DNA from 4 places in the Bradyrhizobium ontarionense genome. Region 2 is predicted to be linked to each of the others. Evidence: predicted binding sites of a transcription regulator. Region 2 holds the regulator's gene; each other region holds the start of a gene.
The links. Region 2 encodes PhoB, which activates phosphate uptake and scavenging genes when phosphate is short. Its sites were predicted from a motif close to TGTCATNNANCTGTCAT; they were not measured.
Positions count from the first base shown of each region.

Region 1: ugpB (sn-glycerol-3-phosphate ABC transporter substrate-binding protein UgpB) is a predicted target of PhoB. The motif match lies at 2,527-2,543, and genes of this name have one in related genera.
Region 3: LQG66_RS36920 (Orn/Lys/Arg family decarboxylase) is a predicted target of PhoB. The motif match lies at 1,737-1,753, and genes of this name have one in related genera.
Region 4: phnC (phosphonate ABC transporter ATP-binding protein) is a predicted target of PhoB. The motif match lies at 1,961-1,977, and genes of this name have one in related genera.

Region 1 covers NZ_CP088156.1:5,128,120-5,132,570, reverse strand. Annotated here, with positions in the region: gene ugpE (sn-glycerol-3-phosphate ABC transporter permease UgpE) at 1-192, opposite strand, end outside; gene ugpA (sn-glycerol-3-phosphate ABC transporter permease UgpA) at 192-1,073, opposite strand; gene ugpB (sn-glycerol-3-phosphate ABC transporter substrate-binding protein UgpB) at 1,158-2,474, opposite strand; gene LQG66_RS22670 (CaiB/BaiF CoA transferase family protein) at 2,671-3,873, opposite strand; gene LQG66_RS22665 (organic hydroperoxide resistance protein) at 4,013-4,438, opposite strand.
Region 2 covers NZ_CP088156.1:3,466,648-3,471,098, reverse strand. Annotated here, with positions in the region: gene pstA (phosphate ABC transporter permease PstA) at 1-649, shown strand, start outside; gene pstB (phosphate ABC transporter ATP-binding protein PstB) at 646-1,467, shown strand; gene phoU (phosphate signaling complex protein PhoU) at 1,502-2,218, shown strand; gene phoB (phosphate regulon transcriptional regulator PhoB) at 2,235-2,942, shown strand; gene LQG66_RS15670 (trypsin-like serine protease) at 3,041-4,360, shown strand.
Region 3 covers NZ_CP088156.1:8,375,088-8,379,538, forward strand. Annotated here, with positions in the region: gene LQG66_RS36920 (Orn/Lys/Arg family decarboxylase) at 1-1,692, opposite strand, end outside; gene cobT (nicotinate-nucleotide--dimethylbenzimidazole phosphoribosyltransferase) at 1,898-2,953, shown strand; gene LQG66_RS36930 (histidine phosphatase family protein) at 2,953-3,546, shown strand; gene cobS (adenosylcobinamide-GDP ribazoletransferase) at 3,543-4,265, shown strand; gene cobD (threonine-phosphate decarboxylase CobD) at 4,272-4,451, opposite strand, start outside.
Region 4 covers NZ_CP088156.1:7,851,254-7,855,704, reverse strand. Annotated here, with positions in the region: gene phnD (phosphonate ABC transporter substrate-binding protein) at 32-961, opposite strand; gene phnC (phosphonate ABC transporter ATP-binding protein) at 1,036-1,848, opposite strand; gene LQG66_RS34480 (LbetaH domain-containing protein) at 2,033-2,695, shown strand; gene LQG66_RS34475 (alpha-D-ribose 1-methylphosphonate 5-triphosphate diphosphatase) at 2,692-3,879, shown strand; gene LQG66_RS34470 (DUF1045 domain-containing protein) at 3,886-4,451, shown strand, end outside.

The sequences.
Region 1 (4,451 bases), 1.7 Mb from region 2:
GACGAACACCGCGCGGTAATAGTTTTCCAGCATGCGGCTCCCCGGTGTGAGCGGCAGATTGCCGCTGACGACGGTGGCTGCGTCATAGGTCGAGGCGATGACGGCGACATAGACCGGAAAGGCGAAGATGATGACGCCGAGCGACAGCACGGCATAGGCGACGAGGTCGCGGAGCGGACGGTGTTCGACCATCAGTACTGCACCTTGCGCTCGACGTAGCGGAACTGGATCGCGGTCAAGGCGATCACGATCACCATCAGCACCACCGATTGCGCGGCCGAGCTGCCAAGGTCGCCGCCGAGCCGGCCGTCGGCGAAGACCTTGTAGACCATCGTCGTGGTCGAGCCGGCGGGGCCGCCGGAGGTCACGGCATCGATGATGCCGAACGTCTCGAAGAACACGTAGACGATGTTGACGACGAGCAGGAAGAAGGTGGTCGGCGACAGCAGCGGGAAGATGATCGTCCAGAAGCGGCGCAACGGTCCGGCGCCGTCGATCGCGCCGGCCTCGATGACGCTCTTCGGGATCGCCTGCAGCCCGGCCAGGAAGAACAGGAAATTATAGGCGACCTGCTTCCAGACCGCGGCCATCACCACCAGGATCAGCGCGTGGGTGCCGTTGAGCATCGGATTCCAGTCGAACCCCATGAGGCGCAGCGGCCGCGCCAGCGTGCCCAGCGTGGGATGAAAGATGAAGAACCACAGCACGCCGGCGATCGCGGGCGCGACCGCGTAGGGCCAGATCATCAGCGTCTTGTAGACCGAGCCGCCCTTGAGGTTCTTGTCGGCCTGGGTCGCAAACAAGAGCGCGACGCCGAGCGACAGCACCGTCACCAACGACGAGAACACGGCTGTCGTGCCGATCGCGGTGTAATATTCCGGCTGGGCGAACAGAGCCTGATAGTTCTCGAGTCCGACGAATTCCGAGTTGAGCCCGAACGCATCCTCCCGCAGGAACGACTGCCGGATCGCCTGGCTGGCGGGCCAATAGAAGAAGATCAGCGTGATCGTGAGCTGCGGCGCCAGAAGCAGATAGGGCAGCAGCCTGCCGTTGAAGACGACCGATTTTTCCATTGAGCGCGCCGCGGGAGGGACGGGTCGGGAAGCTCCCCCTCCGGATCGGAGGAGGAGCTTCTCCGGGGGCCTTACTTGAGCGTCTTACTTGGCCGTTTTCTCGAAGGTCCGCAACATGGCGTTGCCGCGGGCCACGGCGGCGTCGAGCGCGTCCTTGGCGGACTTCTTGCCGGCCAGGGCCGCCTCGATCTCCTCGGCCCAGATGTCGCGCATCTGCACCATGTTGCCGAAGCGCAAGCCGCGGGAGTTCTCCGTCGGCTCCTTGTTGGTAAGTTCCTTCAGCGGCGTCTGCAGGGTCGGGTTCTTGTCGTAGAAGCCGTCGGCCTTGGTCTTCTCATAGGCCGCCTTGGTGATCGGCAGATAGCCCGATTCCTGGTGCAGCTTGGCCTGGCGGTTGGTGTCCGACAGGAACGAGAAGAACTTGGCGACGCCCTTGTATTCGTCGGCCGTCTTGCCGCCCATCACCCACAGCGATGCGCCACCGATGATCGAGTTCTGCGGCGCGTTCTGAACGTCGGGATAGTACGGCATCGGCGCCGAGGTGAAGTCGAACTTGGCCGTGCTCTTGGCGGTCGCATAGTAGCCGGACGACGTCAGAAAGATCGCGCATTCGCCCGAACCGAAGCGGCTCTCGCTCTGATTGCCGCGGCCGGAATAGTCGTAGGTCTTGTCCTTCTGCAGATCGATCAGGTTCTGCAGGTGCTTGACGTGCAGCGGGCTGTTGAACTCCAGCACCGTGTCGAAGCCGTCGAGGCCGTTGGCCTTGGTGCCGATCGGCACGTTGTGCCAGGCCGAGAACTGCTCGACATGCGCCCACGTCGCCCAGGCGTTGGAGAAGCCGCAGGTGTCGTGACCGGCGGCCTTCAGCTTCTTGGCCGCCTCGAACACCTCGGGCCAGGTCTTCGGAATCTCGGCGATCCCGGCCTTCTTCAATTCGTCCTTGTTGATCCACATCACCATGGAGGAGGAGTTGAACGGGAACGACAGCATGTCGCCCTTGGACGTCGAGTAGTATCCCGTGATCGCCGGCAGATAGGCCTTCGCATCGAACGGCTCGCCGGCGTCCTTCATCAGCTCGTAGACCGGCTTGATGGCGCCCTTGGCGCTCATCATCGTCGCGGTGCCGACCTCGAAGACCTGGATGATGTGCGGCGCATTGCCGGCGCGGAACGCGGCAATACCGGCATTCATCGTGTCGGGGTAGGAGCCCTTGAACGTCGCGACGACCTTGTAGTCGCTCTGAGAAGCGTTGAAATCCTCGGCGAGCTTGTTGACGATGTCGTTGTTGCCGCCGGTCATGGCGTGCCACCACTGGATTTCGGTCACAGCGTGTGCGGGCGAAACAGCAAAACCAAAGGTGGCTGCAACAGCAGCGGCGGCAGCGAATTGTCGTACTGACATCAAAAAGGTCCTCCCAGGACGTCATCGTCGTTGCGGCCGTTAACAGTGCCAGATGACAGTTATGTGAATGTATAGACGGCTGATCCCGCAGGGGAAAGCCGTGAAGCGCAGGTGGACAAAACGGCGTAAATTGTCTCAGCGGAGATCGCTGCGCTGCGAAGTTGCAGCGCGGCGATCGAACGATCTCTGAGGATGATCAGCGCTTGCGTTCTGCGCAGACGATGCCCTCTGCAAACAAGTCGTCGATCTCGCCCTCGGAGTAGCCGAACTCGCCGAGCACGTCGCGCGCATGCTGGCTGAACTTCGGCGGCGTCGAGCGCAGGCTTGGCTTGGTGCGTTCGAGCCGGATCGGCGACGCCACGCCCTTGTACCAGTCCTTCTCGATGATATCGCCGCGGTAAATCGTATGTGCGTTGGTCAGCGCCTGATCGATCTTCTGCACGGGTCCCGCCGGCAGGCCGGCGGCGAGCAGCCGGTCGCACAGCGGCCCGGCCTCGAACTGATTGAATACGGCGGCGAGTTCCACGCGCAGCGCCTCGCGGTTGGCGACGCGGTCCCTGTTGCGGGCGAAGCGCGGATCGGTGCCGAGCTCGGGGCGGCCGATCTCCTTGGCGAGCTTGCGGAAGGTGCCGTCATTGCCGACGCCGATGAAGATGTCGTCCGTCTTCGTGGGGAAGATCGCGTAAGGCACGAGGTTCGGATGCTCATTGCCGGTCAGCGACGGCGGCTTGCCGTGCATGAAATAGTTCGCGGTGTGCGGATGCATGATCGCCAGGCCGGTCTCGTACAGCGTGACCTCGAGGAACTGGCCGATCCCTGAGCGCTGCCGTTCCGACAGCGCCATCAGGATGCCGATCGCGGCATAGAGTCCCGTGGTGATGTCGACCAACGGCACGCCGATCCGCATCGGGCCGCTTTCGGGCGAGCCGGTGGCCGCGATCATGCCGGTCATCGCCTGGATGATCGCGTCATAGCCGGGGTTGCCGCCGCGCGGTCCGTCGGCGCCGAAGCCGCAGATGCGGCAGTGCACGAGCCGCGGAAACGTCTCGCGCAGCGCCTCGCTGCCGATGCCCCACTTCTCCAGCGTGCCGGGCTTGAAGTTTTCGATCAGCACGTCGGCCGTCTCGAGCATCTTCAACAGCACGGCGCGCCCTCCTTCGGAGGCGAGGTCGAGCCCGATCGAGCGCTTGTTGCGGTTGATCCCGACGAAGTAGGCGGCGTCCTCGTCGTGGAAGGGAGGGCCCCAGTCGCGAACCTCGTCGCCGGCCGGCGGCTCGACCTTGATCACGTCCGCGCCGTGATCAGCGAGGATCTGCGTGCAGTAGGGGCCGCCGAGCACGCGCGTGAGATCGATCACGCGCAGTCCGGCCATGGCGCCGGGAGCAAATTGAGGGGTCATCGAGGGCTTCGCGAGAGTGATGTCAGCTCGCGATCATAAAGCATTGCCAGCCTGCGCGCGCAAATGCGGCGGCGGGGCGGCCAAATGCGCGGGCAGGGGACCTTTGCACGATCCCCTGCCGCAGGACGGAATGGACGGATCAGACCACCGTCAGCTTGACGTCGACATTGCCGCGGGTGGCGTTGGAATAGGGGCATACCTCGTGCGCCTTCGCCACCAGTGCTTCGGCGTCGGCCTTGGCGAGGCCCGGCAGCGAAACCGCGAGTTCGACCGTGATGCCGAAGCCGCCTTCGGAGCGCGGGCCGATGCCGACCGTCGAGGTCACGGAGGCGTCGGCCGGGACCTTGGGGCCGCCCTGCGAGGCCACGAACTTCATCGCGCCGATGAAACAAGCGGCGTAGCCGGCAGCGAACAGCTGTTCGGGGTTGTTGCCTGCGCCGCCACCACCGCCGAGCTCCTTCGGTGTCGAGAGCTTGACGCTGAGCGAGCCGTCGAGGGTGGCGGCTTCGCCGTCGCGGCCGCCGGTGGCCTTGGCGCTGGTCTTGTAGAGCACGTTCACGGACATCTGGGTTCTCCCG
Region 2 (4,451 bases):
CGCGATCGTCGGATCCATCATCATGACCGTGATCGGGGTCGGCATCGGCGCGCCGCTCGGCCTGTTCGCGGGAACGTACCTCGCCGAGTATGGCCGCAACGACCGGCTGACCTCGGTGATCCGCTTCATCAACGACATCCTGCTGTCGGCGCCGTCGATCATCATCGGCCTGTTCGTCTACGGTGCCGTGGTGGTGCCGATGGGCGGCTTCTCGGCGCTCGCAGGCTCGCTCGCGCTCGCCGTGATCGTGATCCCGGTCGTGCTGCGCACCACCGAGGACATGCTGCTGCTGGTGCCCAACCCGTTGCGTGAGGCGGCCTCCGCCCTTGGTCTGCCGCGCTCGCTGGTGATCAAGCGGATCGCCTACCGGGCCGCGCGCTCCGGCCTCATCACCGGCGTCCTGCTTGCGACCGCCCGTGTCGCCGGCGAGACCGCGCCCTTGCTGTTCACCGCGCTGTCGAACCAGTTCTGGAGCCTGAACCTCAGCAAGACCATGGCCAACCTGCCGGTGACCATCAACAATTTCGTCCAGAGCCCCTATGCCTATTGGAAGCAGCTGGCCTGGAGCGGCGCCCTTCTGATCACCTTGACCGTGCTGGCCCTGAACATCGGCGCGCGCATTCTCGGCGCCGAGAGGAGCTCGAAATGACCGATATGTCCGTATCCGTGAGCAGCCCGACGGCCGCCATTCCCTCCAAGTCGCTGCCGGACGCCCCGGCCAAGGTGATCGCGCGCAATCTCAATTTCTATTATGGCGAGCACCAGGCGCTGAAGAACATCAACCTGTCGCTCGGCACCAACCGCGTGACCGCCTTCATCGGCCCGTCCGGCTGCGGCAAGTCCACGCTGCTGCGCATCTTCAACCGGATGTACGATCTCTATCCGGGCCAGCGCGCGACCGGCCAGCTGATGCTCGACAACACCAACATCCTCGATCCCAAGCTCGATCTGAACCTGCTGCGCGCCCGGGTCGGCATGGTGTTCCAGAAGCCGACGCCGTTCCCGATGACGATCTACGAAAACATTGCCTTCGGCATCCGCCTCTACGAGAAGATCTCGAAGTCGGAGATGGACGACCGCGTCGAGAAGGCGCTGCGCGGTGGCGCGCTGTGGAACGAGGTCAAGGACAAGCTGAACGCGTCCGGCCTGTCGCTGTCGGGCGGCCAGCAGCAGCGGCTATGCATCGCGCGCACCGTGGCCGTCAGGCCGGAGGTGATCCTGTTCGACGAGCCGTGCTCGGCGCTCGACCCGATCTCGACTGCCAAGGTCGAGGAGCTGATCCAGGAGCTGTCCGATAACTACACGATCGCGATCGTCACCCACAACATGCAGCAGGCGGCGCGCGTCTCCGACAAGACCGCCTTCATGTATCTCGGCGAGCTGATCGAGTTCGATGAGACCAGCAAGATCTTCACCTCGCCGAGCGATCGGCGGACCCAGGACTACATCACCGGCCGGTTCGGCTGACGCCGGACAGCATCATTGCCTCTAGGAGATCATCATGGCCAGTGAACATACCGCCAAGGCGTTCGACAGCGATCTGCAGGACCTGACGCGGCTGGTATCGGAAATGGGCGGCCTCGCCGAGCGGCTGATCGTCGATTCCGTCGATGCGCTGGTGCGGCGCGACGTGGCGCTCGGGCAGAAGGTGGTCGCCACCGATGCCGAGGTCGACAAGCTGCAGCGCGTCATCGAGGAACGTGCCGTGCTCACGATCGCCCGGCGCCAGCCGATGGCGGTCGACCTGCGCGAGATCGTCGGCGCGATGCGCGTGGCGACCGATCTGGAGCGCATCGGCGACCTCGCCAAGAACATCGGCAAGCGTGTCGCGGCGCTGGAGAGCGATTTCCACCCGCTCAAGCTGATCCGCGGGCTCGAGCACATGACCGATCTCGTGCAGTCGCAGGTCAAGACCGTGCTCGATGCCTATGCCGCGCATGATCTGCCGGCGGCGATGACGGTGTGGAAGGGCGACGAGGAAGTCGACGCCATCTGCACGTCCTTGTTCCGCGAGCTCCTGACCTACATGATGGAGGATCCGCGCAACATCTCGTTCTGCATCCATCTGATGTTCTGCGCCAAGAACATCGAGCGGATCGGCGATCACGCGACCAACATCGCGGAGACGGTGTTCTACATGATCGAGGGCCAGCAGATCACGGACAAGCGCCCCAAGGGCGACATGACGAGCTTTGCGACCACGATTCCCGGCAACTGAGAGAGACGCTTGAGACATGGCTGCGCGCATTCTGGTGGTGGAAGATGAGGAAGCGCTGACCACGCTGCTGCGCTACAATTTCGAGACCGAGGGCTACGAGGTCGAGACCGTGGCGCGCGGCGACGAGGCCGACACGCGGCTGAAGGAGCGTATTCCGGATCTCGTCGTGCTCGACTGGATGCTGCCGGGCCTCTCCGGCATCGAGCTGTGCCGGCGGCTGCGGGCGCGGCCGGAGACGAGGCAGCTGCCGATCATCATGCTGACCGCGCGCGGCGAGGAGAGTGAGCGCGTGCGCGGGCTCGCGACCGGCGCCGACGACTACATCGTCAAGCCGTTCTCGGTGCCCGAGCTGCTGGCCCGCGTGAAGGGTCTGCTGCGGCGCGCCAGCCCCGAGCGGCTCGCCACCGTGCTCACCTATGGCGACATCGAGCTCGACCGCGAGAAGCGCCGCGTGGCGCGCTCCGGCAGGCCGATCGATCTCGGCCCGACCGAGTACCGGCTGCTCGAATTCTTCCTGGAGCATCCGGGCCGCGTGTTCAGCCGCGAGCAGCTGCTCGACAGCGTCTGGGGCCGCGACATCTACATCGACGAGCGGACCGTGGACGTTCACATCGGGCGCTTGCGCAAGCTGCTCAATCCCGGGCGTGAGCAGGATCCGATCCGCACCGTGCGCGGGGCCGGCTACGCCCTGGACGATCGCTTTGCCAAGATCGAGCAGGCCTGATTAAGGAGGCGGCGGACTGCTTTCCGCCACGCCGATGCCGTCTTGATCATTTTGGGTGGGCGCCTCATCAGAAGTGTCTTCGGTCCCAGCGGACGCCCTTGATCAAGACGATCATCATATGTCTCGCCATGGTGCTCGGCGCCGTGGTGGGCGCCTCGGCCGCCGAGCTCGACGAAGCGGTTGCCGCCGCCGGCAGCGGCGAGCATGCGGCGGCGCTGCGTCGGCTCACGCCGCTGGCGCGGAAGGGCGATGCGCGGGCGCAGTTCGATCTCGGCTTCATGTCCGCGTTCGGCTGGGGCCAGCCGCGCAACCCCGCCGAGGCGCTGGCCTGGTATCGCAAGGCCGCGGATCAGGGGCTTGCCGTCGCCCAGCATTATCTCGGCATCGCCTACGTCAATGGTGAGGGCGTTGCCTGTGATTACGGCGAGGCCGCACGCTGGTTCACCCGCGCGGCTGCGCAGGGCTTCGCCCAGTCGCAGTACATGCTCGGGCTGATGATGCTCGACGGCCGATCGGTGCAGCAGGATCCGGTTCAGGGCTACGCCTGGCTGGTGATGGCCGGCCGCAACGGGGTGAGGTCGGCCGGCCGCGACGTGCAGCGGGTCAAGCTGAGCGAAGCGCAGCGGCGGCAGGCTGAGACCATCATCGCCAACTGGAAGCCGAAATTCGAATCGGCCGACGCCGGCATCGCCAGCCCCAGGCCGGGAGAGTTGCTCGGGCTCGATCGGCACATCGGCGAGGTCGTCGATCCCACATCCTGGCCGGCGTCGTCGATCGGCGTGGTCACCGTCGCGCAATACAGCACCGGCGGCTGGTGCACCGGCACGTTGGTGGCTCCGCGCGTCGTGCTCACCGCCGCACACTGCGTGTTCAACGGGGTCGCGCAGGTCAGCCCCGGCAACGTCCGCTTCCTGGCCGGCATGAACAGGGGCACGCCAGCCGCGTCCTCGGTCGCAGACCGCCTGATCGTGGCCCCGGACTTCGTCCCGACCCAGCACGACAAATGGTCGCTCGATCGCTCGCCGTCAGACTGGGCGCTCATCGTGCTGAAGGACGATCTGCCGTCGAGGCCGGTGGCGGTGAAGGCGCTCACGCGCGACGATCTCGCGGCAGCGACCAAGGCAGGCACGATCTCGGAGATCGGCTACGGCCAGGAGCGGCGCTATTCGCCGACCGGACAGCGCAACTGCCGCGCCGACATGACCAGGGACGCCCGGCTGCTGACCGTCCATTGCCTGGCGAATTTCGGCTATTCGGGCTCGCCGATCCTGGCCGAGGTCGGCGGCGAGCCGGCCGTGGTCGGTATCTTCTCGGCCTTCCACGAGGAGACGCGATTGATGTTCGCCGCACCCGCGAGCCAGTTCGAGGCGGCGGTTCGGAGTGAGATCGTGGCGGAGAGGAGGGCATCTGCACGTTGACGATGCGTGATCAAGGCGTGCGGCTGGTCATTGTCTGCGCGTGACCGGATAGCGGCTTGCCAATCGAGGACGCCGATCCGCGATCGAAGGC
Region 3 (4,451 bases), 3.5 Mb from region 2:
GCCGGGGGTCAGCAGGGTCAGCTTGTTCGGATCGGTCATGGCGAAGCCTGCGGCGAGATCCGGAAAGCCGTGCCATGCCGCGCCGGGCGCGAGCTGCCAAAGCGAGGCGTCGGTCGCGAGTTGGTCGGTCGAGATCGCCTCCCAGGCCACGTCGTGGCGAGCGTCCGCACTGGCCGCATCGGGAATGGACACCCGATCAGGCACGAACGGCTCGAAGAACCAGCGCCTGGCCGGGTCCTTCTCCTTCTCCTCGAACTCGCGGCGCATCGCGCGGATCTTCTTGCGCAGTTCGATGCCGAGCCGGATCGTGTCGTCCCACAGCACCTCGCCGGAGCGGCCCTTCATCATCTGCGCGCCGACATCAAGCGACGCGAACAGCGGATAGAACGGCGAGGTCGAGGCGTGCTGCATGAAGCTTTCGTTGAAGCGGCGATGCTCGACCCGTCGCCGCTGGCCCTTGATGTGGCGGTCCTTGACGTGGATCTGGGACGCCTGCGAGAAGCTCGCGAGCTGCTTGTGGGTCGATTGGGTGGCAATGATGCCGGGAGCGTCGGGTCCGAGCTCGCCGAGTCCCATGGCGAAGCGCCCGGCATAGAGCGGGTGAAATTTCATGAAGCCGGCCCAGGCCTCGTCGAACATGATGTAGTCGCAGAGATGGCCGATGCGCTTCAGGATCATCTCCGCGCTGTGGATGGTGCCGTCATAGGTGCACTGCTCGACCACGGCGATCCGGAACGGCCGCTCCTTGCGCCACGCGTCGGGGTCCTTCACCAGGGGGCTGTTGCGGATCTGCTGTCTGAGGTGCTCCTCGTCGAGCAGGTCCCAGCGCATCGGGCCGATCAGGCCCCAGGGATTGCGCACCGTCGGGATGTAGATCGGGACCCCGCCCGAGATCAGCAGCGCGCCATGGTGGGCGGCCTTGTGGTTGTTGCGGTCGAACAGCACGAGGTCGCCGTCGGTGACCAGCGCCCCAAGCACCACCTTGTTCGAGGTCGAGGTACCGTTGAGGACGAAATAGGTCTTCTCGGCGCCGAAGATCTGCGCCGCTTCCTTCTGGGCGCGCAGCGCCGGTCCCTCATGGGTGAGGAGGTCGCCGAGGTCGAGCACCGAATTGTCGAGATCGTCGCGGAATACGGCCTCGCCAAGATGCTCGACGAACACCCGTCCGATCGGGCTGCGGCTGTAGAACACGCCGCCATTGTGCCCGGGGCAGGTCCAGAGCTGGTTGCCTTCCTCGGCATAGTCGACGAGCGCGCCGAAAAATGGCGTCTTCAGCGTCTCGGCATATTGCTTCAGCCGGCTGATCAGGTTCTTGGCGATGAAGGCGGGGGTCTCCTCCGACAGGAAGACGTAGCCGTCGATGAAGTCGAGTACCTCCACCGGCAGGTCCTCGAATCGCTTGCGCCGAATCAGGAGGATGATCGGGAAATCCAGACCGCGCCGGCGCATCAGGTTGATCAGCGACGCCGTCTTGCCTTCCAGCCCCTTCTTGCCCCATTCCACGACCATGCAGCCGATCGCGGCATCGGTCTGCACGGCGATCTCGGCATCCTCCAGCTTGCGAGCGCGCACGACCTCGAACCCCGAGCGCTGGATCTCCTCGATGATCTGGTTGAAGCGGACGCCGGCGAGGTCGTCGGTCTCGAAGACGGGCGCGGCGAACAGGAAGGTGAAGCGGCGGAAGTAATCCATGCGAGTCTTTCGGGCTGGTGGGCAGTCACGTCTCGACCGGTTCGATGACAGGTGGATGACAATCAGGCATAGGGCGCGCCAAGGTTCTGCCAATGAGCCTGCTTTGTTCGCGTCCTGCGCTCTAGGGGACCGCGCCCATGCGCTTGTGTTGGCCGTGTCGCAGTGGCAATCGTCCCAACACTTAGCAGAGCTGAAAGGATCCGTGGTGCTCCCTGAATGGATCAGCGTTGAATGTGCGGCTCCCTCCGAGACTCATCGCGAGGCGGCCCTGGCGCGCCAGGCGCAACTGACGAAGCCGATGGGAGCGCTCGGACGGCTGGAGGAGGTCGCGGTCGCGCTTGCGGCGCTGCAGGCCTCAAAGACGCCAGGTGCCGACCGCGTCCCTGTGGTGCTGTTCGCCGGGGATCACGGCATCGCCGCGCGGGGGGTCTCGGCCTATCCGCCCGAAGTCACGGTGCAGATGCTGGGCAATTTCGCCGGCGGCGGGGCGGCGATCTCGGTGCTGTCGCGCAGCCTGGGCTGTCCTCTCGAGGTCGTGGATGCCGGCACCCTGGCCGTTGAACCGATGCGGGGGGTGGTCGTCGACAAGCCGCGGCGCGGTACCCGCGATTTCAGCGTCGAACGCGCGCTGACGCCGGAGGAGGTCGCATTTGCGTGCGATGTCGGACACCGGGCCGTCGAGCGGCAGGCCGGCCATGCTCCGCAGCTCTTGATTTTCGGCGAGATGGGCATCGGCAATACCACCTCGGCCGCCGCGATGGCAGCCGCGCTGCTGTCATGCGCGCCTGCCGACATCGTCGGCAGCGGGACCGGGCTCGACGCCGAGGGCCGGGCGAAGAAGGCGAAGGTCATCGCCGATGCGCTGGCGCGGCATGGCCTTGCATCTGACGCGCCGGTCGCTGAGGTGATGGAAGCCGTCGGCGGCCTCGAGATCATCGCGATGACCGGCGCGATCATCGCCGCCGCGCAGCGGCGCTGGCCGGTGCTGGTCGACGGCTTCATCGTCTCGGTCGCGGCGCTCGTGGCCGTCAGGCTCAATCCCTCGTGCCGGCCCTGGCTGCTGTTCTCGCACCGCTCGGCCGAGCGCGGCCACGGCATGGTGCTCGAGGCGCTCGGTGCCCGGGCCTTGATCGATCTCGATCTGCGGCTCGGCGAGGCCTCCGGCGCGGCGACGGCGCTCCCGATCATCCGGCTCGCCTGCGCGCTCCACAACGGCATGGCGACCTTCGCGGAGGCCGCCGTATCGGGACGCGAATCCTGATGCGGATCGATCTTCTGCGCCATGGCACGACCGGCCGCGATGGTTACCTCGATGGCCGCACCGATCCGCCGCTCAGCGATGCCGGCTGGGACCAATTCCGGCGGCAGACGCAAGGTGGCATCTGGCGCCGCGTCGTCAGCTCGCCGCGGGCGCGGGCACGTGCAGCCGCCGAGGACTATGCGCGACGGACCGGGTGTGCGCTGGACATCGACGCCGATTGGAGCGAGCTCGATTTCGGGCGCTGGGAGGGGCGTAAGCGCAGCGACATCGCGGCCGAACCTGGCGGGGCCGCCTTGCTCGACGCCTTCCATGCTGATCCCGCGGCATCAGCGCCGGATGGCGAGAGCTGGGCCGATCTGCAGCAGCGCGTGGCGCGTGCGCTCGATCGTATTCTCGCCCGTCCCGAACCCGCGCCGGTCCTGGTGGTCGCGCATGGCGGCGCCATTCGCGCCGCGCTGTCCCATCTGCTCGGCTGGCCGTTGCATCAATTGTGGAGTTTGCGCATTCATCCGGGGACCCGCATCATGCTCGCTGCCGGGCAGGGCGGGGATGGCGCACCCTGGGGCGAAATCGTCGAGATCATCCAGCCATGAGCTTCCGTGAATTCTGGATCGCGCTGCAATTCCTGACGCGGCTGCCGACGCCGCGCATCATCGATCCGCGCCCGGACGATCTCGCGCGCGCAGCGCCGTGGTTTCCCGCGGCCGGACTGGTGGTCGGGCTGTGTCTGGCTCTGATCGCCCGGCTTCTTCACAGCGCCGATCCGTGGATCGTTGCGCTCGCCGTGCTCGTCGTCTGGATCTGGATCACCGGCGCGCTGCACCTCGATGGGCTCGGCGATGTCGCCGATGCGTTCGGAGCCTCGCATGGCAAGCCGGAGCGGTTCATCGCCGTGCTCGGTGATCCCCATGCGGGCAGCTTCGCCGTCGTCGCGATCACCTTGCAGATGATCGCGAAGCTGGTGCTCGTCGCCGAGCTGGCGACCGAGCCTGCCGCGCTCTGGGCGCTGGTTCTGATCCCGGCCTGGGCGCGATGGGGCACGCTGGTCTGCAACAAGACGCTGCTCTCGCTGAAGCCAGGACTGGGCGCGAGCATCGCGAACAGCGTCGGCTGGAACGTCATTGTCGCCTGGGGCATTGCGCTCGCCATTGCGGCATTCGCCGGCGCACCTGCCACCCTGATAGCCATCGCTGTCGTTCCGGCGGTCGCCTTCTACTGGCAATGGCGGCTCGGCGGCATCACCGGCGACTGTCACGGCGCCAGCATCGAGGTGACCGAGACACTGCTGCTGCTCGCCTGCGTCCTCGGCTGAACTGCGTCAGCGGCCGAGCGCCTGCGCCAGCCGCTGCCAGCTCGTCTCATCTCCCGGCAGGCCAAAGCGCAGCCAGGCCGGATGGGCCGGAAAGCGCCGGACGTGAATGCCGTGACGAGCGAGCCGCTCGGCGATGTCAGGCGCGTTCGCGGTGTCGATCAACCGGAACAGCGGCGTGCCGCCGAC
Region 4 (4,451 bases), 4.1 Mb from region 2:
CAGACCCGGCCTTCGAAAGCGGTGCCGACGCTTACGATCCCTTCTTGCGGAGATTGTCGACGAACTTGATCAGCTCGATGGTCTTGTTGAAATCCTCGTTGCTGGTCGACTCCCACGGCTTGTTCTTGCCGTCCGACAGCTTGTTGAAGGTGTCCGGCTCCTTCGTCGCCGCGTCCAGGAACGCCTTCTTGATCGCGGCCTTCATGTCTTCAGGAAGATCGCTGAGGTAGGCGAAAGGCGAGTTGATGATCAGCTCGGACTTCGCGATGATGCGGAAATCGTCCTTGGTCAGCGTCTTGCCGTCAGCCGACTTCACCATGTTCTTGGTGATCATGCGGGCCAGGTTGGAATCGTCATCGGTCTTCCACCAGTTGGCGGCGACCTCGACGGTGCCTTGCGCCAGCGCCAGCACCGCGTTCTCATGACTGCCGGTGAACACGACCTTGGAGAAATAGGAATCGGCGTCGATCCCCTTCTGGTTCAGGCTGAAGCGCGGCATGTTGTTGCCGGACGTCGAGTTCGGATCGACCAGGCCCAGGTTCTTTCCCTTCAGGTCCTCGATCTTCCGATAGGGGCTCTTGGCGAGCACGTAGAACACCGAGTAATAGCCCTTCGAGCCGTCGGCATTGACGTCGATCACGAAGGCGTCGGTCTTCACGCCGGTCAGCCGGGCGCGCGCAAACGAGGCCGGACCATAATAGCCGATGTGAATATTGCCCGCGCGCTGCCCCTCGATCACCGCCGCGTAATCGTTGGCGATGCGCAGCGTGACCTTCACGCCGAGTTCCTTCGAAAGGTAGTTGACGAACGGGGTGTAGCGCTCGGTCACGCCAGATGCATTTTCTTCCGGATGAACGGCGAACGTGATTTCCGGATATTTCGTCCGCCAATCTTCGGCGGACGCAGACGCGGTCAGGGCCAGCGACGCCAGGCCGGCAACAATGAGACGACGGTTGATCATAGGGTCACCTTTCAAGTCAGGTTGAACTGAGAACTCGGTGTGCGGCGCGCGCCGCAGTCGAACGCAGGACAAGATCAGGCCGCGGCAACTTCGCCGAGAGCCGGAATTGCGGTACCGGAAACCGGCGGCGGCACGGTACCCATCACCTCGTCGGCTTCGAGGTCGTAAAGCTCGCGAGCGATCTGGGCGGTCAGCGCGGCAGGCACGTCATCGAACACGAGGCGGCCTGTCGCCATGCCGATCAGGCGGTCACAATAGGTCCGCGCGAGATCGAGCGAGTGCAGGTTGCAGATCACCGTGATGCCGAAATGCTTGTTGATGCGCAGCAGCGCATCCATCACGATCTTGGTGTTGCGAGGATCGAGCGAGGCGATCGGCTCGTCGGCGAGGATGATCTCCGGGTTCTGCACTAGCGCGCGCGCGATCGCGACACGTTGCTGCTGGCCGCCCGACAATTGGTCCGCACGTTGAGCAGCCAACGCGGCGATGTCGAACTGCTCGAGCGCCGACAGCGCGACCGCGATATCCTCGGCCGGCCAGAGCTGCGCCAGCGATCGCCAGGAGGACACTTCAGCCAAGCGCCCCATCAGCACGTTGCTCAGCACGTCAAGCCGGCCGACCAGGTTGAACTGTTGGAAGATCATCGCCGAGCGGGCGCGCCACTGCCGCAACTCGCGGCCGCGCAGCGTCGTGACGTCGATGTCCTTATAGAGGATCCGGCCATCGCTCACCGGGTTCAGCCGGTTGATGGACCGCAGCAGCGTGGATTTGCCGGCGCCGGAACGGCCGATCACGCCGACGAAGCTGCCCGGCGTCACCGAAAACGTCACGTTGTCGATTGCGGCTTTCGTGCCGAAGCGGCACGTCAGGCCTTCCACTACCAGCATTCACAACTCCACAGGCTAAGCCTGGAGCATCGCTAGCGCGTGGTTTCTACAGTTATGTGACAATCGTCCCGCATGACAGAGACGGTCCACACCCGCCTCCGCGAGGCGCAATTGTCATCCCATTGTCATGTTGGATGCCGAATACGGTGACAGCAAAGCTTCGAGGCCGAGACAAGAACATCAGATGGCAGGCAACATCCTTTCCGTGAAACCGACAATTGATCCCAGCGCGAAGGTCCAGGGGACGACGCTGGGTGCCTATTGCGAGGTCGGAGCCCGCACCATGCTCCTGGAGGTGACGATGGGCGACTACTCCTATGTCGTCAACGACGCCCAGATCACCTACACGAGCATCGGAAAGTTCTGCTCGATCGCCGCGATGACCCGGATCAATCCCGGCAATCATCCGATGCATCGCGCCACGCAGGCGCACTTCACCTACCGCGCCAGTGCCTATTTCCCAGGTGAGCCGGACGACGCTGACTTCTTCGCCTGGCGCAGGGAGCATCACGTCGACATCGGTCACGACGTCTGGATCGGCCATGGCGCGATCGTGCTGCCGGGCCGCAGCATCGGGACGGGTGCCGTCGTGGCGGCCGGAGCCATCGTCACCAAGGATGTCCCGGCGTACACGATCGTCGCCGGCAACCCAGCCCGCGTGATCAAGCGCCGGTTTCCGATCGATATCGAACAGCGGCTCGTAAATCTTGCCTGGTGGGATTGGGACCATGGGGCGTTGCGGACGGCTCTACCGGATTTCAGGCGTCTTGGGATCGCAGAGTTCCTGGACAAGTACGAAGCAACTCTCGACGCCCCGGCCTCGATGCGGCAGAGTGCCGTCCCATGAGAGAAATATTGATCTCCGGCGGCCGCGGCCTGATCGGCCCCGACCTTGTCGGCACGTCCTTGGTTGTTTCCGACGGAATCATCACAGAGGTCGACACCTTCCCGCAGCGGCCGGGTCTCGCGCTCGATGCCGGCGGATTAACCGTGCTGCCAGGCATCGTCGACGTTCACGGCGACGCTTTTGAACGGCAGATGATGCCGCGCGCCGGCGTCGATTTCCCGACCGACGTGGCGCTGATCGACAGCGACCGCCAGGCGATCGGCAACGGTATCACGACCGTCTTCCATGCGACGACCTGGTCGTGGGAGCCGGGCCTGCGCAGCGCCGACAATGCGCGACGGCTGCTCGAGTCGATCGAGGCCCTGCGCCCGCGGCTTGCCGCCGACACGCGCTTCCACCTGCGTCACGAGACATACAATCTCGACGACGAGGACGAGATCCGACAGTGGCTCGCCGATCGGCGCGTCGACCTGTTCGCCTTCAACGATCACATGGATTCGACGGTCGCGAGCCTCGAGAAGCCGCACAAGCGCCAGCGCATGGTCGACCGCACCGGACTGTCCGGCCCGGAGTTCGATCGCCTGGTCGAGCGCATGGTCTCCCGCGCCGATGCCGTTCCGGCTTCGATCGCTCGTCTGGCTGAAGTTGCCCGCAAAGCGGACATCCGCATGCTGTCGCACGATGACGATAGCCCGGCGATGCGCAAGGCATTTCGAAGCCAAGGCGTGACCATCGCCGAGTTTCCCGTCAATGAGGAGACCGCGCGTGAAGCCGCCGAAGGCGGCGACGCCATCGTGTTCGGTGCACCCAACGTGGTCCGCGGCGGCAGCCATACCGGATGGACCAAGGCGAGCGACATGATCGCCAAGGGGCTGTGCTCCGTCCTGGCATCGGACTACTATTATCCCGCGCCGTTGCTGGCCGCGTATCGGCTGGTCGCCGACGGCATTCTTCCTTTGTCCCGTGCCTGGGCCCTGGTCTCGGATGGGCCGGCGCGAGCCGCGGGACTGTCGGACCGCGGTTCGCTCGCAGAAGGCCGCCGCGCCGATATCATCCTGGTCGACGACAGCGCTCCGCTGCGACCACGCGTCGTTGCCGTGATCGCATCCGGCCGGCTGGTCCATCTCACCGAGGCCAATCGGCTGAGCATGGCCCTGCCGGCGCGCGCTGCTGCTGCGGAGTAGGCGCCCGTGGCCGGCCTCCCGCGTTATGCCATCTACTATGCGCCTGCGGCCGGGACGGCGCTGTCGCAGTTCGGCGCGAGCCTCCTCGGCTACGACGCATGGGCGGGCGAAGACGTCGGGTTTCCCGAGGACATCGTGAACCTGATCCCCGACTGGTCGGAGCTGACTGCCGACGCGCGCAAATACGGCTTCCATGCCACGCTGAAGGCACCGTTTGCCTTGGCCGACACCAAGAGCGAAGCCGAGCTGTGCGCAGCCTGCGCCGACTTCGCGGCTGCGCCGAGGGTGCTGCCGATCATCCGGCCGGTCGTGGACGCGATCAGCGGTTTCATCGCAGCGATTCCCGGCGATGCTTCGCCGGCATTGCAAATGCTCGCGACCGATTGCGTCGAGGCCTTCGAGCCGTTTCGTGCACCGACGACGGCGGAGGATCGCGCGCGCCGCAAGCCCGAGCTGCTGACGCCGCGCCAGCGCGATCATCTCGACCGCTGGGGCTATCCGTATGTCATGGAGGATTTCCGCTTCCACATGACGCTGACCTGCCGCCTCTCCGACGAACGGCGTCGTCCCAT